3 regions of the Hathewaya histolytica genome follow, and region 2 is predicted to be linked to each of the others. Evidence: predicted binding sites of a transcription regulator. Region 2 holds the regulator's gene; each other region holds the start of a gene.

Region 1 (11,116 bases), 580 kb from region 2:
AATATGTCCTCTCGTCACCCATAACTCCAACAGATTGAATGTTAGGTAGGCATGCGAAGTATTGCCATATGTCTCTTTCAAGTCCTGCATTTGCAACTTCTTCTCTTAAGATTGCATCTGCTTCTCTTACTATGTGGAGCTTATCCTCTGTGATTTCACCTAGTACTCTAATTGCAAGTCCTGGTCCTGGGAATGGCTGTCTCCATACTAAGTTTTTAGGGATTCCAAGTTCTTCTCCAACAGCTCTAACTTCATCTTTAAATAATTCTCTTAAAGGTTCAATTAAAGTAAATTCTATATCTTCTGGAAGTCCACCTACATTGTGATGGCTCTTTATTACAGCTGAAGTTTTAGTTCCACTTTCAACTACGTCAGCATATATAGTTCCTTGAACTAGGAAATCCATTTTGCCAAGTTTATCTGATTCCTCTTCAAATACTCTTATAAATTCTTCACCTATGATTTTTCTCTTTCTCTCTGGATCAGAAACTCCTTTTAACTTTCCAAGGAATCTTTCTTGTGCATTTACTCTCACAAGGTTCATATCGAAACCTGTTCTGAAGATTTTTTCTACTTGATCACCTTCGTCTTTTCTAAGTAGACCATGATCTACAAAAACGCAAGTTAATTGTTTTCCAACAGCTCTATGAACAAGTACTGCTGCAACAGAAGAGTCAACTCCTCCTGATAATGCACATAAAACCTTTTTATCTCCAACTTTTTCTTTAATTTCTTTTATTTTTTCTTCTATAAAAGAAGTCATAGACCAATCTCCTGAAACTTCACATACTTCGAATAAGAATTTTTTAAGCATTTCTCTTCCGAATAGTGTATGTTCAACTTCTGGGTGGAATTGAACTCCATATAATTTTCTTTCCTTATTTTCGAATGCTGCTACTGGACATTCTGATGTAGTACCTACTATTTCAAAACCTTCTGGTACTTCTGAAATATAGTCTGTATGACTCATCCAACATTGTTTATCTGTTAATCCGTTAAATATTAAAGATTTACTGTTTAATTCCACATCAGTTTTACCATATTCTCTTACTGTTGCAGTACTAACTTTTCCGCCTAGAGTATATGACATTAATTGTGCTCCATAGCAAATACCAAGTATTGGAACACCTAATTCGAATACTCCTTTATCTAATCTAGGAGCTCCCTCTTCGTAAACACTATTTGGTCCACCTGTAAATATTATTCCCTTTGGATTCTTTGCTTTCATTTCTTCTACAGTTATATCATTAGATACTATTTCACAATAAACGTGATTTTCTCTAACTCTTCTTCCTATAAGTTGCTTATATTGTCCACCGAAGTCTATTATTAAAATTAACTCATTTGCTTTAGCCACTGTATTTCCCCCATTCTATTACATATTAATGCTATAATTTGGTGCTTCTTTAGTAATATTTATATCATGTGGATGACTTTCTCTAAGTCCTGCTGAACTTTGTACAACGAATCTTGCAGTTTCGTATAAAGTGTTTAAATCCTTAGAACCTAAATAACCCATTCCAGATTTTATACCGCCTAATAATTGGAATATTGTATCTGATACAGCTCCCTTAAATGGAATTCTTCCTTCAACACCTTCTGGAACTAATTTTTTATTTCCTTCTTGGAAGTATCTGTCTTTGCTTCCCTTAGCCATAGATGCAAGTGAACCCATACCTCTATAAACTTTGTAGCTTCTTCCTTGGTATATTTCTAATTCTCCTGGTGATTCTTCACATCCTGCAAATAATGATCCCATCATACAGATGCTAGCACCTGCTGCAAGAGCTTTTACTATATCTCCTGAATACTTTAATCCACCATCAGCTATAACTGGTATGCCGTATTTTTTTCCAACTTCAGCACAATCCATAACTGCTGTTAATTGTGGTACTCCAACACCAGCAACCACTCTTGTAGTACAAATAGATCCAGGACCTATACCTACTTTAACACAGTCAGCACCTACTTTAATTAAATCTTCTACAGCTTCTGGAGTTGCAACATTTCCTGCTATAACTTGTAACTCTGGGTAGCTTTCTTTTATTTTCTTAACACCATCCATAACACCCTTTGAATGACCGTGTGCTGTGTCTAGAACTACAACATCAACACCTACTTCTACTAGAGCTTTTACCCTTTCTAGCATATCACTTGTTATACCTATAGCGGCACCACAAAGTAATCTTCCTCTTTCATCTTTAGCTGCTGTAGGATACATAATTGTCTTTTGAATATCTTTAATTGTAATTAATCCTACTAAATTATTAACTTTATCTACTAAAGGTAACTTTTCTATTTTATGTTTTTGAAGAATAACTTTAGCTTCTTCTATAGAAGTTCCCTCTGGTGCTGTAACTAAATTTTCACTTGTCATAACTTCTTTTATTTCTTTTGAATAATCAGTTTCATAAACTATGTCTCTATTAGTTATTATACCAACAAGTTTTCCTTCTACAGTTACAGGTATACCTGATATTCTATATTTTTTCATTAATTCTAATGCATCTTGAATTTTATTTTCTGGATTAAGATAGAAAGGATTTGTTATAACACCATTTTCTTGTCTTTTAACTGTATCTACTTCAGCTGCTTGTGCTTCTATGGACATGTTTTTATGTATTATACCAATTCCGCCTTCTCTTGCCATAGCAATAGCCATTTTAGACTCAGTTACTGTATCCATTCCAGCACTCATTAATGGTATATTTAATTTTATTTTTTTAGTTAAATTAGTTTTAAGAGTAACTTCCTTAGGTAATATTTCAGACTTATTTGGAACTAGTAATACATCATCAAATGTATATCCTTTTTTTAAAATTATAGCCATTTGTATATCCTCCTTTTATTTATGTAGTTTACCAATTGTGCAAACAAAAAATACAACTATATGACACTATAAAAAGAGTCCTAGTTGTATACTAACTAAAGGCTCTTTTCATAGTGTGGAATTTACGGTTCCTGTAGAGACTCCCTACCTTATTTAGAGATTATATGAAAAGTTTTATTCATTTGTATTTAAAAATGAATGAGAAGTTTCATTTTTTTATAATAAATTATTATACTTATAATAAGTAAACTTTTTCTTTTTGTCAATGTATTTTTTCTGTAAAAATATTTTATATAAAGTCAAAATTTTTTATAAGAATAAATTTATACACTTTTTCTTAATTTCTACGGCAATTATTATGTTATTAATAAAAACAGATGGATAAGGATATCCATCTGAATATTATTAAGCATTTAATTTTGATAATTCAACTGCTAATTCTGCTCCAAGTTTAGCATTGTTATAAACTAATTGAATATTTGATTCTAAACTTGACCCACCAGTAATCTCTTTAACTTTAGATAAAAGGAATGGAGTACTTTCTTTTCCTTTAATTCCTTTTTCCTCTGCCTCTTTTACTGCTTCTTCTATAGCTTTAGTTATAGTAACATAGTCCATTTCATACTCTGCTGGAATAGGGTTTGTAACTACCACTCCTCCATTTAATCCTAGGTCCCATTTGCTCTTTAATGCTGATGCTAAAACTTCTACAGAATCCATTCTATAATCTACACCGAAACCACTCTTTCTTGTATAGAAAGCAGGTAACTCATCTGTACCAAATCCAACAACAGGAACTCCTTGAGTTTCTAAGTATTCTAAAGTTAATCCTATATCAAGTATTGATTTTGCACCTGCACAAACAACAGCTACATTAGTATGTGCTAATTCTTGAAGGTCTGCTGAAATATCAAAGCTCTCTTGAGCTCCTCTATGAACTCCACCTATTCCTCCTGTAGCAAATACATCTATACCAGCAAGTTCAGATATAATCATTGTAGATGCAACAGTAGTAGCTCCATCTAACTTATTAGCAATTATAAAAGGTATGTCTCTTCTACTTGTTTTTACTACACCTTCTGCTTTACCTAGGTATTCAACCTCTTCTTTAGTTAATCCAACTTTAATTTTTCCATTTAATATAGCAATAGTAGCTGGTATAGCACCATTATCTCTAATTATTTTCTCAACTTCTAAAGCCATTTCTACATTTTTAGGATATGGCATACCATGTGATATTATTGTTGATTCTAAAGCAACAACTGGCTTACCTGCTTTTATAGCCTCTAAAACTTCTGGGTTAATTTCTAAATATTTATTTAACATAATCCTATCTCCTTCATCTTTTTATTTATGTTTTCTAATGACATATTAGGGTTAATTGTATTTTCATGAGATAAAGCCATTATAGAAGCTACACTAGCAAATCGTGCCGCATGATCTATTTCAAAGTCATTTAAATGACTGTAAGCAAGTGCTGCTATAAATGCGTCTCCTGCTCCTGTAGCATTAACAACTTCAATCTTAGGTGTTTTTATTATATTAGAATTTATTCCATCATTATAATAAACACCTTCAGCCCCTAAACTTATAAATACTCTTTTTACTCCTTTATCTAAGAAATATTTCGCTGTATTTTCTAAGTCTGTCTGATTATTGATTTTTATACCTGATAACATTTCTGCTTCAAGCTTATTAGGCTTTATAGTATGAAAATATCCTATTATATCCTTTACCTTTTGTGCTTTTTTCGTAGATACAGTATCTAAGAAAAAGTCTGTATTTTTATGATTAGAAACAATATATTCAATTACTTCTTTAGATATATTGGTATCTATTATACAAATTTTTGAATGTTCTATAATGTGTTTTTTTTCTTGTATATATTCAACTTTTAAGCTATCAAATATGTCCATGTGTGCTATAGCAACTGACATATCTCCTTCTCCATCTAATATAGATAGATAAGTAGAAGTAGATTTTCCTTTTAGTACAAGTGAGTCCTCCATATTTAATCCTATATTTCTAGACTCCTCTAATATCTTTCTCCCATAAACATCATCTCCGACTACACTTATAAGTTTAGTTTCTACACCTAACTTAACTAAGTTTTCGCCAATATTTCTTCCTACGCCTCCTAATGATATCTTCACTTCACCAGGATTAGAATCTTTACTAATTAACTTATCATTAGGAAACCCCTGTATATCAACGTTAGTTCCACCTATAATGCTTACATAGGCCTCTTCATTTATGATATAACCTTTCCCAACGATATAGCCCTTCTTCAGTAGATTCGTTATATGTACCGCCACGGATGAACGTGTTATGCCAAGAGAATTAGCTAATTCTTTTTGAGAAATCATAGGATTCTTTTTAATTAAATCTAAAATTTCTTGTTCCCTATTTGTCATAGCTTCTCCTTAACTTTTGTTTATTTTATTAACTTATGTTTATTCTCTAACTTTACTTATAATATCATATTTTCTTTTAAAATTCAATCTTATTTCATTATTTATTATATGCTTTTTATAAATTTATATAAAAAAATAGGGCTTTGCATATGCAAAACCCTATAAATTCACTTCTATGGATTAGTACATTCCATCCATTCCCATACCGCCCATTGGTGGAGCCATTGGTGCTGGTTGTTTTTCTGGAATATCTACAACTGCTGCTTCTGTAGTTAAGAATGTTGAAGCTACAGATGCTGCGTTTTGTAAAGCTGATCTTGTAACCTTAGTTGGATCAACAATACCAGCTTTTAGCATGTCTACGTATTCACCTTTATACGCATCAAATCCAATACCTATTTCACTTGATTTTAATTTTTCTATTATTACTGAACCTTCTAAACCAGCATTTGTAGCAATTTGTCTTAATGGTTCTTCTAAAGATCTCACGATAATGTTTATTCCAACTTGAACATCAGAATTCTCATCAGTTAATTTAGCAACTTCAGCTATAGTATTTAAGTATGCGCTTCCACCACCTGGTACTATACCTTCTTCTACTGCTGCCTTTGTAGCTGCTAGGGCATCTTCTATTCTTAGTTTTCTTTCTTTTAATTCAGTTTCTGTAGCTGCACCAACTTTTACTACAGCAACTCCACCTGCAAGTTTAGCAAGTCTTTCTTGTAGTTTTTCTTTATCAAATTCAGAAGTTGTTTCTTCAATTTGAACTTTTAATTGGTTAACTCTATTTTGAATTTCTTCTTTATTTCCTTTTCCATTTACTATTGTTGTAGTATCCTTAGATACTTTAACACTTTCAGCTCTACCAAGCATATCTACTGTTACGTCTTTTAAATCTCTTCCTAATTCTTCAGAAATCACTTGACCACCAGTTAATATAGCTATATCAGCTAACATTTCTTTTCTTCTGTCGCCGAATCCTGGAGCTTTTACAGCTACACAAGTAAATGTACCTCTTAATTTATTTACAACTAATGTTGCTAATGCTTCACCTTCAACATCATCAGCAATTATAAGTAGTTTTTTACCTTGTTGAACGATTTGCTCTAATAATGGTAATAACTCTTGAATGTTAGCAATTTTCTTATCTGTTATTAAGATATATGGTTCTTCAACAGCTGCTTCCATTTTTTCTGTATCTGTTGACATATATGGGCTTAAGTACCCTCTATCGAATTGCATACCTTCAACAACATTTAACTCTGTACCCATTGATTTTGATTCTTCAATAGTGATAACACCTTCATTACCAACCTTCTCCATAGCATCAGCTATTAACTTTCCTATTTCTGAATCTGCAGCTGATATAGATGCAACTTGTTCTATGTCTGCTTTTCCGTTTACTGGTTTTGATATTTTCTTTATTTCTTCAACTGCTTTGTCCACAGCTAATTTTATACCATGTCTAATTAACATTGGGTTAGCACCAGCTGTTACGTTTTTTAGACCTTCTCTTATAATAGCTTGAGCTAATAATGTAGCTGTTGTAGTACCATCTCCTGCTACATCATTTGTCTTAGTTGCAACTTCTTTAACTAATTGTGCTCCCATATTTTCATAAGCATCTTCTAATTCTATCTCTCTTGCTATTGTAACACCGTCATTTGTTATTAATGGTGCACCAAATTTTTTATCTAAAACAACGTTTCTTCCCTTAGGTCCTAAAGTTACTTTTACTGTATCAGCAAGAACATCTACACCTCTTTGCATAGCTCTTCTAGCTTCTTCATTAAATAAAATTTTCTTTGCCATGTTTTGACCCTCCTATAAATAATAATTTTTTAGGATAAAACTATTTTTCAATAACAGCTAAAATATCACTTTGACTTAAAACAATATATTCTTGACCGTCAAACTTTATTTCATTTCCTGCATATTTAGAGAATAAAACTCTATCTCCAACTGCAACTTCCATTTTAATTTCTTTTCCATCTACTATTGAACCAGGTCCTACTGCAACTACTTCTGCCTCTTGTGGTTTTTCTTTAGCTGCTCCAGCTACTATTATTCCACTTTTTGTAGTTTCCTCTGCTTCAATTCTTTTAATAACAACTCTGTCAGCAAGTGGTCTTATATTCATTTAAAACCCTCCTTAATTGATTTGTTTATTTAATTTAATATTTTACTTTTATTTTATAAACACTTATCTTATGTAACTCTCATGCATTAGCACTCATTAACTTAGAGTGCTAATACAATTATTATAGTAATTAATAGCATTATTAATATCAAATACTATTAAAGGCTAAATTAACCCATATAGCTCTATTATGATAATATATATGTTTTTTGCTTTATATATCTTATGTTTTCATAACAAATTATCAATTTAATTTTTTATTGTTATATTTGATGTTATAATATTTAATAAAAAAGTTATATGGGTGATATTATGAATTTAAACAAAATAAATAACTCTAATTTAACTAAGCGATTTAAAAATACTTTTTTCTATGTTATTTTAAGTTCTTTTATACTAGTATTGTGTATAAATTTTGTAATGCTATTTAAATATATTTACTATATAGATATTAAATACCTAAAACTAGAAGAAATCTCGGAATTAAGTTTTGACAACTTAAAATCTAATTACAACTATTTAATAGATTTTTTATATTCTAATAGTAAGAACTTTTCTATGCCCTATTTTAAGTCTTCTTATAATGGAAGAGTTCATTTCTTCGAGGTTAGAAATATCATAAAAACTTTAAATTGTTCTCTATTAGTTACTGCACCAATTAGTATATTCTATGTACTAAGACAAAATGCTAAAAAGAATTTTCATTACTTAAAATATGTTTCTATAATACTATGTTCTTTTCCTTTTTTATTATTACTACCTTTAGCAATTAATTTTTCCAAGGCTTTCGATACATTTCATCATATATTGTTTAATAACGATTACTGGATTTTTGACGAAACTTTAGACCCTGTAATAACAGTTCTGCCTGAAAGATTCTTTATGCATGAAGGTTTCTTCTTGTTACTTATAATTCTAATTATATCCATATCTTTATATTTTATTTATAGAAAGAAAAAAAGAAGCTCTTAAAAAGGAGACCACTGAAAAACTTATAGTTTTTCGGGGGTTTACTTTTTACATAATTTAAAAGACTCAAGTTTATACCATTTTGTGGTATGAGCTTGAGTCTTTTTGTATTATTAAACCCTAATCGGGTATATTTACTGATTGCTTAGAGTCAATATTCTCTTCAAGTTTACAGCAAAAATGGTCAATGCACCTTGCATTTGCATGCCAACAAGACCTGCGGCTGACGCAACATCATACCCATGTCTATGTTTCATTTCACTATTTTTAGCTTCAATTTTATATCTCTCTTTTGATTTTTCTTTAAAAAAATCAGTTTCTTGAAATTCAATATGTTTTTGATGCGTATTCGTTTTGATTGAAACTGAGTATGATTTAGTTTTAGCACCTTCTTTATAGCACCCTTGTTTTAAAGGGCAACACTGACACTTTTTAACATCAAAAAAATAAGAAATTACTGTACCTAGTCCATCTTTGGCATGTTTTTTAGGTCTAGTACTAGTTTTCTTAGTACTCATATGGCCAGCTTCACACGCATACATATCTGCATCTTTATTATATTCAAACTTCGTTTTAGTTTGTCTTTTGTTACCATGAGATACTGATTTACTAAGCTTTGCAATTAGATTTTTTTCACTTTCATTTACATATTCTATATTTTCTTTTTCTGAATAAGCTGCATCTCCAATAATATTTTCTATGTTTAAGCCAGAGGCTTCGCTCTTTTCAATAAGTGATTTTAGTTGTTTTCCATCGTGTTTTTCTCCCGAAGTAACTACAGCAGCAGTAATAATACGTTCCTCAGTCATTGCAATATGAGTTTTATACCCAAAGAAAGATGTATCAGCAGTTTTGTGTCCAACTTTTGCGTCAGCATCTTTAGAGAATGACAAAACCTCTAAATCATCTTCGATTGTTTCTTTTAATAAATTTAATTTTTCTTTTACAGCTGGATAACTTGAAATGACCTCTTCTTTTTCAATAACTGATATAAGTTTTTGACAATACTCTATTTCATCCTCAAGAAGACCGTTGTTAACTTTATTAGGAAACCTTGCTTTCATTGACTCATCAATGTTATAAACTGACTTTCGAAGTTTTTTAGATTGTTCAATTAAAACTTCCCTAGGTGTTTTTTGATTGTATCTAGCTTTGGTATGAGTTGAATCAACAATAATTGATTTTGATTTTATAATTTCCTTTTCCAATGCTATTTCTACGGTTTTAGAAATTAGCATGTCCATTAGATTAGTGTCCTTTAAGCGTAGCTTTCTAAATTTAGTTAAAGAACTTGGATTAATTACATCCTCCTCCGGAGCCATATCTAAGAAATATTTAAAAGACATATCATATTTAGAGCGTTCAACAACATCTACATCAGAAATATTGAAAATAGTTTTTAGTAAAAGATATTTAAACATTCTTATTGGGTCAATCGCTCCGCGACCGTTATTATTGCAATATGTAGAAACTAATTCATCGTAGATGAATGAGAAATCTACCATTTCTTTAATCCTTCTCAACATATTATCTTTAGGGATAATCCTATCATATATATCACCATATTCGCTTAATATCATCTTTTGATGCATTAACATAAAATCACCTGCTTAAATTAGTAATATAAAAATTATACTAAAAAATAGACATAACATCTACACAAACTGTAGTGTTATGTCTATTAAGATTAGGAGGGTACTTTTTCAGTACCCTCCTTAAAAAGCTTCTTTTATATTTTAATATTGTTTTCTCATGAATATTATAATCATAATCTCAATTATTTGTAAATATTTATATATCTAGATATATTTTAATTCGTTATTAATATATTAAATAATCATTATCTCTCTTAACTAAAATGTATAAAAAACAGTTTTTAATACTATATGAATAGTGTTAAATCATTGGTACTTATTTATCTCCTACGTCTATAAAAAACGTCTGAATATGATATTACATCCTGATATCCTTTAACTTTAAGTTTAATATTACCAGATGTCAAAAACTCAATAGCATCTTGTATATTATAATCAAAGGCTAACTGAGTATGTGCATAAGAGATTTCCATATTTCCTGCTTTAGTAGTTGAATTAGTAAATCCACCTTTTACAGTCATATATCCTCTATGCATTGATTTGTTCACATCTGAAACTTTATCTATTTTAAACTTAAATGCAATACCATTTACAGATGTTTTACAGTGACTACTTTGTGAGCTTTTATAATCCTTAACATAAGCTTTTTCTTGCTCAAAAAGATCTATTGAAATTGATTCGTGATGACTTCTAGCTGTAGAATTATTAAAATATATATTAGAGTCATGACCTAATGCTAGTACATCACTGAAATAACAAAGAGGTCTTTTTTTCCAGTCATAGAAAAGATAAAACTCATACTCTCCATTGCTTTTTTCATATCCATCCAAATTTATTCTAATCCAACTATTTTCGGATTTGTTTGGAAATGACCTCGTAATTTTCTTATTATCATACAGTTTCAAAAGTTTATCTTGTCCTTCCAATAATTCATATTCTTCTTCTGTATATTTTTTAGGATCTACCTTAACATTACCACACCCATCTTGAATTACCCTTATATAAGCTTGGCTACTATTATATGACACTGCATTTTTTTCTAACTCTTTTAAGGCTTCTACGCTTTTTGGGTCATTTTTAAAATTATTAAGTTGCGACTTAGCTATACCTTCTGATATGTTAGTTTTGAAATTACTTTGAGTTAGTGCCATTTTATAATTGTCATCTT
Region 2 (11,116 bases):
TATGGGGAGGGGTAAAATGAGTAACAAAGGCGTTAAGTATAATATAAGAAAAGGTAAGAATAATAGATGCGTTTTTAACAGAAACATAAATATTTCACAGAAGAAAAAAATATATTCTTTTTTTATTCTAAGTATATTTGTTGTAAGTATTTTAATTCCAAACAGAATCAATGCAAGTACGGGAAAGGGAAAAAATGATTTTCTATATACAAATTTAATAAAGTTTACTTTTCCGAATATAAAGATTATAAGTAAGGATAAAAATGTTAATCTCCTAGGGTTATTGTTGGGAAAAAAAGACTCTGAAGATTTAATAAAAAATGAGGTTTCTTACTTGAAGAATTATAAACAAAATAAGGGTGCTTTAGATAGTGCGGAACAACATAATTCAGATGAAGATGATAAAGATAGTGAGGCGCTTTTTATTCTGGATGATAAATCTGTCACAAAATTTAAAGATAATGTACAAGAAAAAGAGATAGTTACTCAAGATAGTAAGAATTTTAAAAACTCTCCATTTAAAAATGAAAAAAGGCCTGAAAAACCTCAAGTATTAATATATCATTCCCATACACATGAAGGTTTCATTCCAGGGAAACCACAGGAGAATAATAATGAATATAATATAGTTGCTGTAGGCGAGACATTGAAGAATAATTTAGAACAAAACTTTAATGTAAATGTAATTCATGATAAAAGTGTCCATGATACCACCTACACGAGAAGTTACCAAAATTCAGGAGCGACTTTAAGTAAATATCTAAAACAATATGGGGATTTTGATTTGATAATAGATTTGCATAGAGATTCCTTAAACTCTAAAGAACCAGTAGTATGTAAAGTCAATGGAGAAAATGCTGCTCGTTTTATGTTTGTTGTAGCTACAGAAAATCCGAAATACGCTACAGGGAATAAAAAAGTAGTAGAAAACTTAGTTAATATATCAAATAAAAATTATCCAGGACTTATTAGAGGTAAATCAATATTTGCATATAGAAGAGGTATGGGATACTATAATCAAAACAAAAGTTCAAATTCAGTTCTAATAGAAATGGGTGCACAATGTAATAATATCAGTGAAGTTAAAAATACAGCAAAATATTTATCTCCTATAATTGCGGAATATCTTAAAACAAAAAAATGATATTTAAATGAATAAAATTAATAAAAAAGTACATCCTTATAATGATAAGGAGGTGCTTTTTTGTTAGCTAGAAAAAAGAGGAATGTAACATTTTTAATTGTAGTTTGTATATTTGTGATAGGGTTTTTAAAGATTAATTTTGAAATAACTAAGACTTTAGGTGAAAACAATACTTCACCGATAAAAACATATTATAATCAAAATCCACTTGCGCTAAAAATAGATTTTAAAAAATATAAAATACAACTAAGTAAAGATATTATGTTACAATTTAAAGAAAACCTACAAAATATCATAAAGTAATTGACAAATACTCTCTATTTTATGATATAATTTTAACTGTCAATTCTAAAGAAAAGTAAGCCTTCTAAGTAAAAAGAAGGTTTTAATTTTATTATTGGGGGTAAAAATATGGAAAGTAATAGACAGAAATATATAAGAAATTTCTGTATAATAGCTCATATAGATCACGGAAAATCAACACTAGCAGATAGATTATTAGAAAAGACTGGAACTTTAACTCAAAGAGAAATGGATAATCAAGTATTAGACAATATGGAACTTGAAAGAGAAAGAGGAATTACAATAAAATCACAAGCTGCTAGATTAGTATATAAGGCTAAAGATGGAAATGAGTATATATTAAATTTAATTGATACTCCGGGGCATGTAGACTTTAATTATGAAGTTTCAAGGAGTCTTGCTGCTTGTGAAGGTGCTCTACTTGTAGTAGATGCAACTCAAGGAATTCAAGCACAAACCTTAGCGAATTGCTATCTTGCAGTAGATAGTGATTTAGAGATTTCACCGGTAATAAATAAAATAGACTTGCCAAGTGCAAGACCGAATGAAATAAAAGAAGAGATTGAAGATGTAATTGGTATAGAAGCTAGCGATGCACCACTTATATCTGCAAAAACAGGACTAAATATAGAAGATGTATTAGAAAACGTAATAGAGAAGATACCAGAGCCTTCTGGTGATGAAAATGCACCTCTTAAAGCCTTGATATTTGACTCTTACTATGATAGTTATAAAGGTATTGTAAGCTATGTTAGAATAAAAGACGGTGTTGTAAAAAAAGGTTCTACTATAAAGCTAATGGTTACAGATAAAACCTATGATGTTGTTGAAGTAGGTGTTTTTACACCTGGATATCTTCCAGTAAATGAATTAAGGGCTGGAGATGTTGGTTATATCTGTGCATCTATTAAGAATGTAAAAGATGCTAGAGTTGGAGATACTATAACTGATGCAAAGAATCCTACAAAAGAGGCATTAAAAGGTTATAGACCAGCTATGCCTATGGTGTATAGTGGTATTTACCCATTAGATGGTGCAAAGTATGATGAATTAAGAGAATCATTAGAAAAACTTCAGTTAAATGATGCGGCTCTTGCCTTTGAACCTGAAACATCAATTGCTTTAGGATTTGGATTTAGATGTGGGTTCCTTGGGTTACTTCATATGGAGATAATTCAGGAAAGAATTGAAAGAGAATTTGGTATAGATATTATAACCACTGCTCCATCCGTTGTTTACAAAGTTTATAAAACCAATGGAGAAGAACTTGAGATTACAAATCCAACTAATATGCCAGAACCATCTGAGATAACTCATATGGAAGAGCCTATAGTAAAGGCATCTATAATTACACCTTCAGAATATGTAGGAGCCATTATGGAACTTTGCCAAGATAGAAGAGGGAATTTTATAGATATGCAGTACATAGAGACTACAAGAGTTGTTTTAAACTATGATATTCCATTAAATGAGATCATATATGATTTCTTTGATGCCTTAAAGTCAAGAACTAAAGGATATGCATCTTTTGATTATGAATTAAAAGGATATAAAGAGACCAAACTTGTTAAGCTTGATTTATTACTTAACAAAGAAAAGGTAGATGCACTTTCTTTAATAGTTCCAGAGGAAAGAGCATATATGAGAGGTAGAATAATTGCAGAAAAATTAAAGGAATTAATACCAAGACAGTTATTCGAAATACCAATACAAGCTACTGTAGGTGCTAAGGTAATTGCAAGAGAGACTATAAAGGCTATGAGAAAAGATGTTCTTGCAAAATGCTACGGTGGTGATATATCAAGAAAGAGAAAACTTCTTGAAAAGCAGAAAAAAGGTAAGAAGAGAATGAGACAGTTAGGAAACGTTGAGGTACCACAAGAAGCATTCATGGCAGTGCTTAAAACAGATGATTAAATTAATTTAAATGAGGTAAGAATATGAAGGAAAAATCATTGTATATTCACATACCATTTTGCCCTAAGAAATGTCTATACTGTGACTTTAGTTCCTTTGCTAACATAGAGTATTTAATGGATGATTATGTAGATGCACTATGCAAAGAAATACTTTTCTATAAGAATATTTATAAGTTTAAAACTATATTTATAGGTGGGGGAACTCCCACCTTTTTAAATATACAAAATTTAGAGAAGTTAGGCGAATGCATAAAGGAATTAGATTTAAGTAAAGATTTAGAGTTTACTATGGAGGGTAATCCGGGAACTTTCAACTTACAGAAATTAAAAGCAATAAAAGGAATAGGAGTAAATAGATTAAGTATGGGTGTGCAATCTTATGATAACAATCTATTGGATAAGATCGGAAGGATTCACACTGCAGAAGAATTTGAAAAGAATTATTTTTTATGTAGAGAAGCTGGATTTGATAATATAAATTTAGATTTAATGTTTGGATTACCATCACAAAAACTAGAACATTGGAAAACTACATTGCAAAAAGCAGTTTTACTAAATCCAGAACATTTATCTTGTTATAGCCTGATAATTGAAGAAGGTACACCTTTTTATAAAATGTATAAAGATAGAAAGGGATTACCTACAGAAGAAGAAGAAAGAGAGATGTATAATTATACATTACAATTCTTAAAGCATAAAGGTTATAAACAATATGAAATATCTAACTTCGCTAAAGAAGGTAAGAAGTGTAAACATAATCTAGCTTACTGGGACCTAGAAGATTATTTAGGGTGTGGAACTGCTGCACATTCTTTTATAGAGGGTAATAGAATGGAGAATGTTACATCAATAAAAGATTATATAGACAGAATCAATTCTGAAGAGTGTTCTATAGGCCATAAGCATGTAAACTCAAATACTGAAACTATAGAAGAATTTATGTTTATGGGACTTAGAAAGATAGACGGGATAGACAAAAATATTTTTAAGAACAAATTTAATATTGAAATTCATGATATATATAATAAAGTAATTGAAAAATATAAGAAATTAAATTTATTATATGAGGATGAAAATAAATTAGCTTTAACTAAAGAAGGTATAGAATTTTCAAACACAGTAATGGCCGAATTTATTTTAGACTAAAAAGCATATAACGTAGTAAAACAAAGAAAAATCTATATTTATTGCATAGTAGGCAGAGAAATTCATTTAATAGGTTATAATGATAAAATATGATATATAAATTATATTGACAAAAAAAAATACTAGTGTTATTTTAAAAACATAGTCATTAGCACTCAAAGTTGATGAGTGCTAATAAAGAGGTGATAATGATGGAAGATAGAAAAATAAAAATTCTAGAAGCCATAATTAGGGATTATGTTGTAACAGGAGAACCTGTAGGCTCCAGAACAATTGCTAAAAAGTATGATTTAGGAGTTAGCTCAGCTACAATTAGAAATGAAATGGCTGATTTGGAGGAATTAGGTTATCTACAGCAATTACATAGTTCTTCCGGTAGGATACCATCAGACCTTGGATATAGGCTATATGTAGATAAGTTAATGCAATTAACAAAACTTACAGATGAAGAAAAGTTTTTAATTCAAAATAAGCTTATAGATAGGGCTATATACGAACTAGATAAAGTTGTTAATGAGGCAACAAGAATTTTAACTAGTCTAACTGATATGGTGTGTATAGTAAAGACACCGTCACTGAAAAAAAGTACAATAAAGCAAATTCAGCTGATTAGTATAGATAGAAATACTATACTTGTGGTAATAATAACGGATAGCGGACTTATTAAAAATGATATAATAAGAACGCAAAAACCTATAGAATCACATATACTATTAAAGTTAAATAATTTAGTTAACTTAAGACTATCAAATCTTTCTATAGAAGATATGGACCTTGAAGTTATAAACAATTTAAAAAATGACTTGACCGGTCATGATGATATTTTTAATGCGCTTATTCCTACTTTATATTCAACCCTTAAAAATATGGAATCTTCTAAAGTTTATGCAGAGGGAACCGTAAATATATTAAATTATCAAGAGTATAGTGATATAGAAAAGGCTAAGGAATTTTTTGAATTTGTAAATAATGAGGAGAATTTAAGACGATTATTAAATTTAGACGATAAAAGTAAAAAAATAAGAATAAATATAGGTATGGAAAATAATTTACAGCAAGCAAAAGAGTATAGCATAATAACGGCTTTTTATGGATTTAAAGATAAACCTCTTGGTACTATAGGGGTAATAGGGCCAACTAGAATGAATTATGATAGAGTTATTTCATCTATTATAAGTCTTGTAGAAGAATTAAATATTAATATTTTAAAAATATATAAATAGGTTCTATTATAGAAAATGAATGGAGGAATGATGTTTTGGTTATAAATAATGCTGATGAAAACATAAATAAAGAATCAGTAGATTTAGATGAACATATAGAGAGTGAAGAGTGCTGCTCTAACTGTGAAACTCAGTGTGAATGTGACAAAGAGGAAGCTAAAACAGAGCAATCTAAAGAAGAATTATTAGAGAAAGAATTGGAAGAACTTAGGGTGGAACATTCCAAACTAAAGGACGAGAATAAATTTACAGCAAATAGGCTTAAAGTTGTAGAGGATAAGTATTCAAGTCTTTTTAATGAATATGAAAATTATAGAAAAAGAACTGCAAAAGAAAAGGAAAACATCTTCAATGATTCTTGTGGAGATGTACTAAAAGAATTTTTACCTGTTTTAGATAACTTAGAAAGAGCAATAGATGCTGGTGGTTCTTTAGAGGAACTTAAGATAGGTGTGGAAATGACTTTGAAAGGTTTTAAAGCTGCCTTTGAAAAGTTATCAGTTGAAGAAATATCAACTAATGAAGGATTTGATCCAAATTATCATAATGCAGTAATGCATGTTGAAGATAAAGAGTATGGTCAAAATCAAATAGTTGAAGTTTTCCAAAAAGGATACAAAAGAGAAGAAAAAGTTATAAGACATAGCATGGTAAAAGTTGCAAATTAGCTAAATTACTAAAATCTTAATATATTGAATAAAATTTCGTAAACTAGGAGGTACAAAAAATGGCAAAAATTATAGGTATTGATTTAGGTACAACAAATTCTTGTGTATCAGTTATGGAGGGTGGAGATCCAGTAGTAATTCCTAACGCAGAAGGAGCTAGAACAACTCCATCAGTAGTTTCTTTTCAAGCAGATGGTTCAAGATTAGTGGGGCAAGTTGCAAAGAGACAATCAATTACAAACCCAGATAAAACAATAATTTCTATTAAAAGATATATGGGAACTGACCATAAAACAGTAATAGATGGAAAAGAATATACACCTCAAGAAATTTCAGCAATGACTCTTCAAAAATTAAAAGCAGATGCTGAAGCATATTTAGGAGAAAAAGTTACAGAAGCAGTTATTACTGTTCCAGCATATTTTAATGATAGTGAAAGACAAGCAACTAAAGATGCTGGTAAAATCGCAGGATTAAATGTAAGAAGAATTATAAATGAACCAACAGCAGCAGCACTTGCATATGGTCTTGATAAAATGGATTCAAACCATAAAATATTAGTATATGACTTAGGGGGAGGAACTTTTGACGTATCTATTCTAGAATTAGGAGATGGAGTTTTCGAAGTTCTTGCTACTAATGGAGATACTAAATTAGGTGGAGACGATTTCGACCAAAAAGTTATAGATTATATAGCAGACACATTTAAAGCAGAAAATGGAATTGATTTAAAAGGAGATAAAATGGCTCTTCAAAGATTAAAAGAAGCAGCTGAGAAAGCTAAGATTGAATTATCTTCATCAAATCAAACAAATATTAACCTTCCATTTATAACAGCTGATGCTACAGGACCAAAACATATAGATATGAATATAACAAGAGCTAAGTTTAATGAACTTACAGCTGACTTAGTTCAAAGAACAATAGAACCTATTAAAAAAGCTTTAAGTGATTCAGGCTTAAGTATTAATGACATAGAGAAAGTTATATTAGTTGGTGGTTCTACAAGAATACCAGCAGTACAAGAAGCTGTTAAGAACTTTACAGGAAAAGAACCTTCAAAAGGAGTTAACCCAGATGAGTGTGTTGCAATGGGAGCAGCAGTTCAAGCAGGTGTACTTACAGGCGAAGTTAAAGATATATTACTTCTTGATGTAACACCATTAACTCTTGGAATTGAAACTCTAGGGGGAGTAGCAACTCCTCTTATTGAAAGAAATACAACAATACCAGCTAAGAAGAGTCAAATATTCTCAACAGCAGCAGATAGCCAAACTTCAGTGGAAATTCATGTAGTTCAAGGTGAAAGACAAATGGCTACAGATAATAAAACATTAGGAAGATTTACTTTATCAGGAATAGCTCCAGCACCAAGAGGAATTCCTCAAATCGAAGTAACTTTTGATATAGATGCTAACGGTATAGTTAATGTTTCTGCAAAAGATAAGGGAACAGGAAAAGAGGCTAACATAACAATTACAGCTTCAACAAATCTTTCAGATGATGATATAAATAAAGCTGTAGAAGAAGCACAAAAATTTGAAGAAGAAGATAAGAAGAGAAAAGAAGCAATAGATACTAAAAACAATGCTGATCAAATAGCATATCAAACAGAAAGCACTTTAAAAGAATTAGGTGATAAGGTATCTGCAGAAGATAAGAGTAAGGTAGAAGCTAAGCTAGAAGAATTAAAGAAAGTTAAAGATGGAGAAGACATAGAAGCTATAAAGAAAGCTACAGAAGAGTTAACTCAAGAATTCTATGCTGTATCATCTAAAATGTATCAAGCAGCTAACCCAGAAGGTGCCCAAGGTTTTGATCCAAATGCGCAAAATGCAACAGGAGCAGACCAAAATACAGATAAAAAAGATGATAATGTAGTAGATGCAGATTATGAAGTAAATGACGATAAATAAAATATAAATAAACAATTTAATTAAGGGAAGGGTTCTTACCCATCCCTTAATTTTAGGGTAAAATTATTTAAAAGTTTTAGTAGGCATTATATAGTATAAACTTGATTTTGTAATTAGGTGGTGAAAAGCATGGCAAGAGACTATTATGAAGTATTAGGAATAGAAAAAGGTGCTGATGATGCACAGATAAAAAGAGCCTTTAAAAAGCTTGCTTTAAAATACCATCCAGATAGAAATCCAGAAGACAAGGAAGCAGAAGAAAAATTTAAAGAAATAAATGAGGCTTACCAAGTTTTATCAGATTCAGAAAAAAGAGCTAGATATGATCAATTTGGAACAACTGATTTTTCTGGCGGATTTGATGGAGGTTTTGGTGGCGCCGGATTCGACTTCTCAGACTTAGGCGATATTTTTGGAGATATATTTGGTGGAGGTTTTGGTGGTTTTGGGGGTGGTAGAAGAAACCCTAACGCACCAAGAAAAGGTGAAGATTTAGAAACTACTATAAATTTAACTTTTGAAGAGGCAGTATTTGGATGCGAAAAAGAACTTAAAATAAATAAGCATGAACACTGTACCACATGTAAGGGGAATGGAGCGAAGCCAGGAACTTCACCGAAAACTTGTGATAAGTGTGGTGGGACAGGTAGAATAACCATTCAAAAAAGAACTGCATTTGGTGCTTTCTCAACTCAAACTACCTGTGATAAATGTAGTGGATTAGGTACTTATATAGAAGAAAAATGTACAACATGTAGGGGAACTGGAAGACTTAAAAAGCAAAAGAAAATTTCAATAAAAGTTCCTGCAGGAGTTGATACAGGAAATATAATACCTATTAGAGGACAGGGTGAACCTGGTGATAATAAGGGTCCTTCAGGTGATTTATATGTTCATATAAGGGTGTCAAATCATAATATTTTCGAAAGAAGAGGTTTTGATATTTATATAGACCAACATATAAGTGTAGGCAAGGCTATTTTAGGAACAGAACTTAAAGTTCCTACGGTAGATGGTGAAGTTATATATAAAGTACCAGAGGGAACTCAATCTAATACGGTGTTTAGACTTAAAAACAAAGGAGTTCCTAAAGTAAATGGAGTTGGTCGTGGTGATCAATATGTTAAGGTTATAGTTGATATACCTAAAAAGTTAAGTGAAGAACAAAAAAAGGCACTACTTAACTTTATGGAAGCTTCAGGTGAAGAAGTACAAGTGAAAAAAGAAGAGCATAAAGGTTTATTTGATTCTCTTAAGAGAAAAAAATAGATTTCTTAAGGATGGTTTAATTATTAGTTTTACTAATAATTAAAAAACCATCCTTTTTATTTTATAATGATTTAAATGTTTTTATAAAGTTTATTGATGCAAAAGTGTATTAATGGTATAATACATTTAAAAGTATGTATTAATACGTTAATACATAAATATTTACATAAAGGGGTGGGGTTATGATCCAAGTTAAAAATGCAACTAAAAGGTACAAAAAAATAATGGCAATGGATGGATTAAGTTTTGATGTAAAGGAGGGGAAGATTACAGCGCTTTTGGGTTTAAATGGTGCAGGGAAATCTACTTCTATAAAAGCTATTATGGGGATTGTCAAATTGGACTCAGGGGAGATTTTATTAGATGGTGGACCTGTTAATTATAAGACTTATGATAAGTTGGCATTAATACCGGATGTAAGTATTCATTATCCTAATATGACTATAAAAGAAATGTTTCAGTATATGGAAGTTTTTTATAAGAATTGGGATATGAAAAAAGCTTATAAAATGTTAGAAAAATTTAAATTAGAGGGCAATAGAAAGATTTCCGAATTATCCAAAGGAAATTTAGCTAGGGTAAAACTTATATCAGGTTTTGCTCAATGTCCAAAATACTTATTAATGGATGAACCTTTTTCGGGCATAGATATATTTGCAAGAGAAGATTTTATAAGTTCTATGATAAATTACATGGAGGATGGTATGGCTATTCTTTTAACTACCCATGAAATTAAAGAAATAGAACATATAGCGGAAGAAGTTATATTAGTAGATGAAGGTAAAGTTGTAAAGCACTTTGATGTAGAGAAAGTAAGGGAAGAAGAAGGTATGTCTATAGTAGATAAACTAAGGGAGGTATATAGGGGTGAATAGTAAGGGCGAAAATAAATTTTTAGTTCTATTAAATAATGAAGTTTCCCGAAGCGTAAAATTTATGATTCCAGGATTTATATTATTTTTTATAGCACACATATTAATAGTGGTTAGAGGGATAAATTATTTTAATAATGAAGTAAAGGGGTTTATTGGAGAGGGGAAAAGCATATCAGAGTATGTTAGCACAAGGGGGCTAATAAGTCTTAATAAAGTTTTTGAGAATAATCTTATTTTATTTTTGATTTGCTTTGGTGTTGCATTGATTCTTGTATATGCTATAGCTATATGGCTTAGAGAGTGGTACGGAAATAATAAAACTATATACACTTTATTAGTTTTACCAATATCCAAGCATAAGATTATTTTATCTAAATTCTGTGCTATATTTTTGTTGGGAACAACTTTTATATCAACTCAAATAGCGACTTTATTTGTAGATAATATAATTTTTAAAGCTTTTCTTAATAAGGAAGTAATGCAAAAAAGTAATCCTATAGAGGCTTTTTTAAATGGAAGTCGCATGCGAATTTTCCCCAAAAACCTTATAGAAATGAGTATTTATATACTAATTATTATAGCTATAGTAATGTTTATATTTAATGGAGTTTTAATAGAGAGAAGTTTTAAATTCAAGGGGATAATTTTAGATA
Region 3 (11,116 bases), 140 kb from region 2:
TAACGCTTCTCACTTACTTGCAGCTAGCGTTATGGCTGCACCTGCAGGACTTGTTGTTGCTAAAATTATGATACCAGAAGTAGAAGAACCCGTAACTAAAAATGGAGTAAAATTAGAACAAGAAAAAACTGCAACTAACATTATAGAAGCTGCTGCTAATGGAGCTATTGAAGGTATTCAAATAGCAATAAACGTTGGTGGATTATTAATAGCCTTTGTAGCATTAATAGCCTTCTTAAATTATATTATATCTTTTGTTGGTGGATTCTTTGGTGCAAGTTTCCTAAGTTTAAACTGGGTATTTGGTAAGTTATTCTCACCTGTTGCATATATTATGGGAATTCCAACAAGTGATATAGCAACAGCTGGAAATCTTCTAGGTCAAAAAATTGTCTTAAATGAATTTGTAGCTTATGGTAATCTGTCCCCATTAATAGCACAAAAAGCTTTAAGTGAAAGAACCATAATTATATTAACTTATGCTCTTTGTGGATTTGCTAATTTTGGTTCCATAGCTATTCAAATAGGATCTATTGGAAGCCTAGCTCCAGAAAAGCGTAAAGATGTAGCTAAACTTGGACTTAGAGCAGTCCTAGCTGGAACATTATCAGCCTTTATGACTGCTACCATAGCAGGATTGTTAATCTAAATAAAAAAGAGGAGGTCTTTTTATGATTAAAATCATTTTAAGACATCCTCTTTAATTTTTATTTAATATTATCTATTTCATTATCTTACAAATATTATTTGTAAACTCTACTGGATCACTTACAGCTAACCCTTCTATAAGTAATGCTTGATTATATAATAAATCTGTATATAACTTAAATTTATCTTTATCACTTTCATAAGCTTCTTTCAGTGACTTAAATACATCATGATTTATGTTTATTTCTAAAACTTTATCTGCCTTTATGTTCTGATTGTTAGGCATGGAGTTTAGTATTTTTTCCATTTCAATAGTAAGTTCCCCATCATTTGCTAGACATACAACATGATTTTTTAATCTCTTTGATGATCTAACATCTTTAACTTTATCTTTTAATATCTCTTTCATATGTTCAAATAAATCATTATTCTCTTGGTCATCAGAATTAGTTGAGTTCTCATTTTCTTCTTGGTCTATACCCAAATCACCACTTGATACTGATTTAAACTCTTTTTCCTTATAGTTTGCCATTACACTTGCAGCAAACTCATCTACATCTTCTGTAAAGTATAATATTTCATATCCTTTATCTAATACAACCTCTGTTTGTGGAAGTTTCTCAATTCTTTCTATAGACTCACCTGATGCATAGTAGATATATTTTTGATCTTCTGGCATTCTTGAAACATATTCATCTAAAGTTACCATCTTCTTCTCTTTTGATGAATAGAACATTAATAAGTCTTGTAGCTCATCCTTATGTATGCCAAAATCACTATAAACACCATATTTTAATTGTAATCCAAAAGACTTATAAAACTCCTCATATTTCTCTCTTTCATTTTTTAATAAGTTTTCAAGCTCACTCTTTATTTTATTTTTTATATTTTTAGCAATAAGTTTTAACTGTCTATCGTGCTGTAATATCTCTCTAGATATATTAAGTGATAAATCTTCTGAATCTACTACTCCTTTAACAAACCCAAAATAATCAGGTAGTAAATCTCCACACTTATTCATAATTAGAACACCATTTGAGTATAATTCTAAACCTTTTTCATATTCCTTTGTATAGAAATCGTATGGTGTCTTCTCTGGAATAAATAAAATTGCATTATAACTTACCATACCATCAACACTAATATGAATATGCTTTATTGGTTTATCAAAACCATAGTGTTTTTCAGAATAGAAGTTCTCATAATCCTCATCCTTAAGTTCTTTTTTATTTTTTCTCCATATTGGAACCATACTATTTACAGTCTGTTCTTCTGTATACTCTTCGTATTCTCCTTCACTACCTTCTTTAAGCTTTTCTTCAGTTATATCCATTTTTATTGGATATCTAATAAAATCAGAATACTTCTTAATTATTGACTTTATTTTATACTGTTCTAGGTATTCATCAAAATTCTCATCCTCTGTATTTTCTTTTATTTTAAGTATGATTTCTGTACCAAAGGAATCTTTTTCACATGGTTCAATAGTATATCCATCTACCCCTTTAGATTCCCACTTGTAAGCTTCATCACTTCCAAAGGCTTTGCTTATAACTGTAACTGTATCAGCTACTAAGAATGAAGAATAAAATCCTACACCGAACTGACCAATTATATCATATCCATCTTTTAATTCCGTTTCTTTTTTGAATTGTAAAGATCCACTTTTAGCTATAACTCCAAGATTATCATCAAGTTCTTCCTTTGTCATTCCAATACCAGTATCAGAGATTTTTAATAATCTATTTTCTTTATCAGCCATTAGTTTAATATAATAGTTCTCCTTTTCAAAGCTTAAGGAATCATCTGATAATGCTTTGTAATAAATTTTATCAATTGCATCACTAGCATTAGAAATAAGTTCTCTTAAAAAAATCTCCCTATTAGTATAAATTGAATTAATCATAAGATCTAAAAGTCTTTTAGATTCTGCTTTAAATTGTTTTGTTTCCAATTTACCTCTCTCCCTTCCAATAAAAGAAAACATAATATATAAGTTATTAACTTATATATTAATCAATCAATGCATTTAATTATTAGCACTCTTTATACTTGAGTGCTAATATCTTTAATTTTTATATAACATATTTTAAAGTTTATGTCAATTTATTTAATATACTTTAATTTTAAACATAATAAAAATAATTAATATTTCCTCACCTAAAGTCTATAGTTCTTCAATTATTTTATGGGTATATTAAATAAGTATATATTAATAAAACAGGGATACCATAATTGGCATCCCTTTACATATTATACTATAAATTATGAATATTTTAAACATATATTATGAAACAAACTATATCTGACCTATAAACATCTGTACTAAAAATGCAGCTATAACAACTAAAGCTGATATGATAAATCCATGAACCATAGGAGCAAACCCTGATTTTGAAAGCTTTTTATAATTTGTTTGAAGTCCAATAGCTCCTAAGGCCATAACCATTAAAAACTTGCTTGTACTAGTTATATATTTACTGAAGGTATCTGGAATTACTCCAGCACTTTTAATACAAACTAATCCAATAAACATAATTATAAACCAAGGAAAAATCTTTTTAATATTAACCTTTCGCTTTTCATGATTTTTATGTTTTTCTTCTAAATAAAATTCTCGTTGATCATTTTTTCTCTTAAGCTTCTCATTAATATATGAAAATATAAGTACTACAGGAACAATAGATAAAGTACGTGTAAGCTTAACTATAACAGAAAATTTACCTGCAGCATCAGAAAAAGCATATCCAGCAGCAACTACAGATGAGGTATCATTTACAGCTGTTCCAGCCCATAATCCATATCCTAAATCTGTCATTCCAAAATACTTTCCCATTATAGGAAAGAGAATTACCATAACAATATCAAATATAAATGTAGCAGATATAGCATAAGCAATATCACTATCCTCTGCTTCTATAACTGGTGCAATAGCTGCAATGGCAGAACCCCCACAGATGCCTGTCCCTGCAGAAATAAGTGATGAAAGCTTCCAATCCATGTTAAAAAGTTTACCTAATATATATCCTCCAGCAAAAGCTGTTATAAGAGTAAATGTCATAACAATCAATGAAAACTTACCAACCTCTACTACTTGTGAAAAACTAAGAGATGCTCCCATAAGTATAATCGCAATTTTAAGAACCTTACTTGAAGTAAATTTCAATCCTTCATTAAGTATATTTTGTTTAGAAACTACTGGATTTAAAGCCATTCCTAAAAGTAGTGCAAAAACCCCAGCACTTATTAATTTGTATGGAATTAATCCACTTAAAAAATTTGATACAAGTGCAAGTATTACTGTAATAAATATCCCTACTAAATATTTTTTTATACATGACATAAAATTCAGCTCCTTAAATATATTACTTCTTGATTTTAGCACTGAGCTACTATAAAATCTAATTATAAATATTTATATATTAATAAATTAAATTTATAGAGGTGCTTATAAAATGCTAGATTTAAGAATAGAATCTTTCTTAGCTGTATGTAAAAATAAGAGTTATACCAAAGCCTCAGAAGAACTTTGTATAACTCAGCCTGCAGTAACTCAGCATATTCAATTTTTAGAAAAAAACTATGGTTGTAAGCTTCTAGAATATAAAAATAGAGAGTTGAAACTTACAAAGGCAGGAGAACTTTTTCACAAGTATGCATTAAGTGCAAAAGCTAATGAAAAATTAATTGCAGAAGAACTTAAAGAAACAAATAAAAAAATTAAGACACTAAAATTTGCAACTACATTGACTATTGGTGAATTCACCATATCCCCATTACTTGGAGACTTCATAAAAGAGTTTCCTGAATATGAAATAACAATGTATGTTAATAACACAAAAAAAGTGTTGGATATGCTAGAAAAGGGGGAAATTAGTTTTGCCATAGTTGAAGGGCTATTTAACAAAGCAAATTATGAAACTCAATTATATAAAAACGCTAATTTTATACTTACAGCACCTATAACTCATCCATTAGTATCAAAAAAAACTGTGTTATTATATGATCTTAAAGATGAAACAATAATAGTTCGTGAAAAAGGCTCAGGCTCTCGCGAAGTGCTTGAAAGAGGACTTTTTGATAAAAATCTAACCCTTGAAAACTTTAAAGATACAATAGAAATTGGAAATGTAAATGTTATAAAAGAAATGGTGAAAAGCGATCTAGGTATTAGCTTTATGTATGAAGATGCTGCAATGTCGGAAATAAATAATGGTAACATTGCTAAGATTGAAATATCCGATTTTATTATTCAAAGAGAGTTTAACTTTATACATCTAAAAAATCACATAACTGAAAAAGATATAGATAAATTCTTTTATTTTTTTATAAATCGTATTAGTTAGATTGATTACGTAAAAATTTAATTTTCTATATACATTAAAATTATGCCCTCTTCCCACCCATGATTATGAATACTTTTCCTTATAAAAGTAAACAATAGATCTGTAAGAATTTATATATGGAGGCAAAGTATGAATATAGATAATCAAATGAACTTTAAAAACTCGCCCCAATCTTATTGGATGGCATCTACAGATATAACAGACTACCCACCTTTAAATGAAGATATAAATGTAGATGTAGCTATAATTGGTGGGGGCATAGTAGGTGTATCATGTGCGTACATGTTACAGAAAGAAGGTTTAAAAGTAGCACTTCTTGAGTCCAATCATATAGCTCAAGCTACTACAGGGCATACAACAGCAAAAATCACATCCCAACATGATATTATTTATAGTAAAATTCAAAATCAAATAGGATTAGAGTTAACAAAACAATATGCTGAGGCTAATGAGTCTGCCATTAGTGAAATAAAGAAAATTGCAGATGAAAATAATATTAACTGTGATTATATTTCTCAATCTGCATTTATATACACATCAGAAGAAGACTACATTGAAAAAATTAGTCAAGAAGCTAAAATAGCATCAACCTTAGGTATTAAGGCATCTTACGTAGAAGAAACACCTCTTCCAATATCCATTAAGGGGGCAGTTCGTTTTGATAATCAAGCTCAGTTTCACCCACTTAAATACGTACTTGGTTTAACCAAAGTTATACATAATAATGGAGTTCTCATATTTGAAGAAAGTAGAGTAATTGATATTACAAAAGATAAGAACTATATACTTACAACTGAACAGGGGAAAAAAGTTACTTCCGAAAAAGTTATTATTGCATCTCATTACCCTTTTTATAATAAACATGGAATGTACTTTACTAGACTTTTTCCTGAGAGATCTTATGTGGTTGCAATTAAAGCAAAAGAGAAATATCCAGGTGGAATGTATATAAATGCTGAAGAACCTACACGTTCACTTAGAGCTCAAAGTTATGAAAATCATGAACTTATACTTGTAGGTGGCAATAGCCACAAAACTGGGCAATGTAAAGATACCCTAAAACAATATGAAGACTTAATAGATTTTGCAAATAGCACCTTTACTGTAGAAGATATACCCTTCCATTGGTCTACCCAGGATTGCATGACCTTAGATGGATTACCTTATGTGGGCCATTTCACTTCAGATACACCCAACTTGTATATTGCCACTGGTTTTGGAAAGTGGGGCATGACAAATAGTATAGCTTCTTCAATACTTCTTAGAGACTTGATTGTTAAAGGAGAAAGCCCATGGCAAGACGTATATAACCCATCACGTAAAAATATTATTGGATCTGCTAAAAACTTTATGACTGGAAATCTCAGTGTAGCAAAAAATCTTATAGATGGTAAACTTTCTACATTACCAGAACATATAGAGCTCAATAAAGGAGAAGGAAAAGTTTTAGAATTGGAAGGAAAAAGAGCTGGAGCATATAAGGATGAAGATGGCGTTCTGTATTTAGTAAACACCACATGTACACATATGGGATGCGAATTAAATTGGAATCCTGCTGAAAAATCCTGGGATTGCCCTTGTCACGGTTCAAGATTTTCATATAAAGGAGAAATAATAGAAGGACCAGCAGTAAGACCCTTGAAATTTACTAATGATGTTAACACCATTGAAAAACTATTCAAAGAAGACTTCTAAAATAACTAAGGGACAGCTATATGTCCCTTTAAAAGTTTTTAAATATATTTTCTATTGTACAATTAATAAGATTCACTTTAAATCTATTCATTAAGTATATTATGCTAATGCAAAATAAATCTTACTATTTTACATATTTATATACATGGTTTATACATAATATTTAAGATACCAGTTTCCCTATCCTCAGTAACTTTAGCATCCACTTCATATAAAGATTTTATTAACTCCTCTGTTAGTACTTGCTTTGGAGTTCCATAACTAAGTATTTTACCTGACTTCATAGCATAAATTTTATCACAATATAATGCGGCAATATTTAAATCATGAATAGCAGATATAACTGTAATTTCAAGTTTCTTTACTGTAGCCATAAACTGTAGTTGATATTTTATATCTAAATGATTTGTAGGTTCATCTAATATTAGACATTCAGTTTTTTGTGCCAATGCCCTTGCAAGAATTATTCTTTGCCTTTCTCCACCTGAAAGACTTGAAAAACTTCGGTTAACATACTCTTTCATGCCTACCTTTTCCAAGGATTCTTCCATAATCCTATAGTCCTCAGCATTATCTTTTTCTATAAACTTTTTATGTGGTGATCGTCCCATTAAAACCATATCAGCAACAGTAAAGTCAAAGTTATAATTATTATGTTGTGATACCACAGCCATTTTTTTCGCAGTTTCCTTAATAGAAAAATCCTTAATATTTTTATTATCTAATAATATAGCTCCCATAGAAGGTTTCAATGTCCTGTATATACATTTTAAAAGTGTACTTTTACCACTACCATTAGGTCCTATAATTCCTACAAATTCTTTTTTCTTTACATTGATATCTAGGCCTTTTAAAATATGACTTTCCCCTAAATATGCTTCTATGCTTAAAGTTTTTAACTCCATTAAGAATTACCTCCAAATCCATATGACTTACTTACCATTAAATATATAAAACTTGGAGCACCTATCATAGAAATTAATATACCTATTGGAAGTTCATTTCCTGGTATTATTATTCTAGATAAAACATCCGCCCAAACTAAAAATATAGCTCCTATCAGTGCTGATATTACAACAATTCTTTTATGATCCGTACCAAATATCATTCTTGCTAAATGGGGAATAATTAGTCCAACAAATCCAATCATACCGGATGAGTATACTATAAAGCCGATCATAATAGATGTAACTATAAGATAAAACTGTCTATATTTATGTAGATCCTTACCTAAAGTTATGGAAACCTCATCTCCAAGTAACATCAAGTTGAGAGTTCTATATTGCGTCATAAAAAATAATGTAGTTAATATTACAATTGGGAAAATTATTACTATAACCTCCCACTTTGCACCGGCAAGGCTTCCCATAAGCCAATACATTACTGTTTTACTAGCTTCTCTATCATTAGTAAAGTATATAACAAAACTTGAAAATGCTGAACATACAGTGCTTAATGCCATACCTGCTAGCAAAAGCTTTGTAGAGTTTGCTCTTCCCTTAACATTTGCAAGACTTAACACAAGTATTGATATTAAAAATGCTCCTATAAAAGCTGATATCCCTACATAATTACCACCCAAAAAAACACCTACTCCAAGTGCTACGGCAAGTGTAGCCCCTAAAGATGCCCCTGAAGAAACTCCCAGTATATAAGGATCCGCCAAAGGATTCTTTACAATAGCTTGCATGACAATTCCAGATACTGAAAGACCTATGCCTACAGCAACTGCAAGAATAATTCTTGGCAGTCTTACAAACCATACAATGTCGTGTACAGGACCCTTAGATAAAATATTCGCATCCCCAACGCCTAATATCTTATAGATTATTATACTATATACATCTTTTATAGAAATATCTACTGAACCCATAGTTACAGTTATTAAAATAGAAAAAATCAAAATGATCATAAGTGCAATGGAAACACCTACATAAGCAGGTGTTCCCTTAAGTAAACCATTTTGTTCTCTATGTTTACCAATTTTTTTCATCCTTATTTACTCCCATATAGCTCAGGATATAAGCCCTTTGAAATTGTTTTTATACCATCTAGTGTTCTAATACCACTAGCATAAACTTCACTTAGCATTATAGGGTGAACTCTCTTAGACTTTACTCCTGAAATACTTGAAAGTGCAGTATTATCCATAATACTTTTTAATGCAGAATCTCTATCGATTTCTTTGCCATAGTAAACAGTAAAAATAACGTCGGGATTAAGCTTTATTAACTCTTCATTTCCTATAGTTCCATTTGATTTCGCTACCAAGTCTGCTCCAACTTGTTTTGCTATATCTCCACCTATACTATCTTCTCCATAGATTCTGTATACGCCTTCCTTCTCCACTTCAAGGATTACTGCTTTTACAGCTTTTTTTCCTTTAACAAAGTTTTTAGATTTTTCAATTTCATCTTTCATTGTGTTAACCATCTTATTCGCTTTATCTTCCACATTAAAAATTTTACCTACGTTTAGAATATCATCGTACTCATTTTGTAGTGTATTTTGTTTAATAACACCACTATTTTGAGCCATATATGTATTTGTACCTCTCTCATGCCAAAAGCCTACATCACCAAGTTTTTTATCGCCAAATAAAGAATACCAGCTTAATATAAAGTCAGGTTGCAATCCGATTACTTCTTCCTTTGTTGGCACTTTTTCATAATATTTCACCTTACTAAAAGCATCCTTATATTCAACTTTAACATCATGATCTAATCCAGCTGCCCCAACAATTTTATCTTGTAATCCTAATGCTAATAATGTTTCTATTGAGTTTTGATAAACTGCAACAACCTTTTCCGGTGACTTTTGGAATGTAACTTTAACAGGCTTCTTAGCATAATCATATGTTGTAATTGTAACAGGATAATGTGACGATTGTTTATTACTATCCTCTACCTTTGTTTCTGTTTTAGGTTTAGTTGCTGTATCTTTACCACTACATCCAGTTACTCCTATTGCAATTAATGCTGCCAAAACTATACTTATCGTCTTTTTCATTTAAATTTCTCCCCTTTGTAAATTTACTAATATTCTTAGTGAGTACCTTCTATTACCTCTATATGATACTTTTCAAATATTGATTTTATTTCTTTGAGCCTTTCAACTTCACATTTAACAATACAAACACCTAAGTGAAGTTTTTGAACACCTTCTGATTCTAATTTTTTAGCTATATTGATTAAATTTTCATCAGATTTATTAGAACATGCTTCACAGGTAAAAAAAGATACAAGTTCTAACTGTTGATTTTTATACCTACTGAAGGTTTTATCTCTGTTATTGAAAGCTCTAAAGCATCCCATGGTTGTACATATTCCATTAATTCTTTCACATACACCAATAGCTATTTTCATATTTCACCTCTTGAAAACAAATTATCCCTATAAAATAATAATCCCTTAACACAAAGTTAAGGGTTCACATATCAAAAAAATTCTAAGACATTACACCCCCTATCGCTCGTAGAGTTGCTCTCAAATTAAAAACAGGCAGGTATTCTGGCTCAAGTATCAACATTCCTACAGCCTTCCCAGTTTCCCAGTGGCATAATTGCAGGAACTCTTCTATTACAGCGGCGGGACCGCGTGGGATTCTAACCCACTTCCCATTTAATTAATAGATATTAATATCTATTAAACCTATTCTCTATATATTCAATTTTACAAAATCATTTTAACATATAATAATCAGATTAATCAAATATTTTTCAACATTATATTACAAAAATTATTATATAAACTTATTTACTTGTATTTTTTATAAAATTATTATAGTGTAATTATAATTTTTATTTTCTTTATAAACCATAAAATGTATACATAAGATGTCACTAGCACAATAAAAAATTGGCATATAAAAATAAGCTATCCACAAAAGAAATAGATTAAGTTTTAATAGGCATTTTATTTTTATTCTTATCAAGATAAGTTTTTAAATCCTCAATCCTTGCAAATATTTTGTATGACTTTCTAGACAATCTTGTAAATGCAATAATGGCGTACTACGATTTTCTTCACTATAAAATTCTTTACATATATCCACACCTATCTCCCCTTCAAATTGGAATTTTGGAGTTTCATATCTTCCCATTCATTTTCACTTATCCTTGTTCCCTCAGGAACTTGTTCTAAGCACTGATTTTTCTCTTGATAAATATCAATATATTTATTTTCTGCTGATGCTAAGCGTTGCATATCTTTATAGTAATTATCAAACTTGAACGGAACCTTTTCTAATATTTTTATAACTATTTCTTTTCCACTTTGCACTGCAGCCATTAGCTGTAAATTTGTATGATTTTCATTCATCAACTTAGTTATATGTCCCTCAGCGCTGAACATCCTCTGGTATATACTGGATGTGCGTCCTACATATACACATCTCATTTCTTCATCTTTCACAAAAATACCGTAAAT

Evidence for each region. The regulator HrcA, encoded in region 2, represses chaperone genes, less so after heat shock. The targets are predictions, from matches to a motif close to TGTTAGCACTCNNNNNNNNNGAGTGCTAACA.
Region 1: the regulator HrcA is predicted to act here: its motif matches at 7,469-7,499, upstream of groES (co-chaperone GroES).
Region 3: the regulator HrcA is predicted to act here: its motif matches at 2,683-2,713, upstream of htpG (molecular chaperone HtpG).

Annotation. Positions count from the first base shown of each region.
Region 1 covers NZ_LR590481.1:2,193,194-2,204,309, forward strand. Annotated here, with positions in the region: gene guaA (glutamine-hydrolyzing GMP synthase) at 1-1,357, opposite strand, end outside; gene guaB (IMP dehydrogenase) at 1,376-2,830, opposite strand; purine riboswitch at 2,922-3,018, opposite strand; gene FGL08_RS10560 (pseudouridine-5'-phosphate glycosidase) at 3,236-4,156, opposite strand; gene FGL08_RS10565 (PfkB family carbohydrate kinase) at 4,150-5,244, opposite strand; gene groL (chaperonin GroEL) at 5,425-7,056, opposite strand; gene groES (co-chaperone GroES) at 7,097-7,384, opposite strand; gene FGL08_RS10580 (TIGR01906 family membrane protein) at 7,697-8,356, shown strand; gene FGL08_RS10585 (IS1182 family transposase) at 8,488-9,951, opposite strand; gene FGL08_RS10590 (hypothetical protein) at 10,269-11,116, opposite strand, start outside.
Region 2 covers NZ_LR590481.1:1,616,282-1,627,397, reverse strand. Annotated here, with positions in the region: gene FGL08_RS07995 (stage II sporulation protein P) at 17-1,144, shown strand; gene FGL08_RS07990 (sporulation-related protein NgaS) at 1,205-1,447, shown strand; gene lepA (translation elongation factor 4) at 1,556-3,364, shown strand; gene hemW (radical SAM family heme chaperone HemW) at 3,388-4,512, shown strand; gene hrcA (heat-inducible transcriptional repressor HrcA) at 4,704-5,735, shown strand; gene grpE (nucleotide exchange factor GrpE) at 5,771-6,403, shown strand; gene dnaK (molecular chaperone DnaK) at 6,463-8,319, shown strand; gene dnaJ (molecular chaperone DnaJ) at 8,449-9,588, shown strand; gene FGL08_RS07955 (ABC transporter ATP-binding protein) at 9,771-10,463, shown strand; gene FGL08_RS07950 (hypothetical protein) at 10,456-11,116, shown strand, end outside.
Region 3 covers NZ_LR590481.1:1,758,678-1,769,793, forward strand. Annotated here, with positions in the region: gene FGL08_RS08580 (NupC/NupG family nucleoside CNT transporter) at 1-649, shown strand, start outside; gene htpG (molecular chaperone HtpG) at 722-2,602, opposite strand; gene FGL08_RS08590 (YeiH family protein) at 2,948-3,991, opposite strand; gene FGL08_RS08595 (LysR substrate-binding domain-containing protein) at 4,104-4,994, shown strand; gene FGL08_RS08600 (FAD-dependent oxidoreductase) at 5,124-6,689, shown strand; gene FGL08_RS08605 (ABC transporter ATP-binding protein) at 6,827-7,594, opposite strand; gene FGL08_RS08610 (FecCD family ABC transporter permease) at 7,594-8,682, opposite strand; gene FGL08_RS08615 (ABC transporter substrate-binding protein) at 8,685-9,698, opposite strand; gene FGL08_RS08620 (CGGC domain-containing protein) at 9,734-10,054, opposite strand; cobalamin riboswitch at 10,172-10,358, opposite strand; gene FGL08_RS08625 (hypothetical protein) at 10,745-11,116, opposite strand, start outside.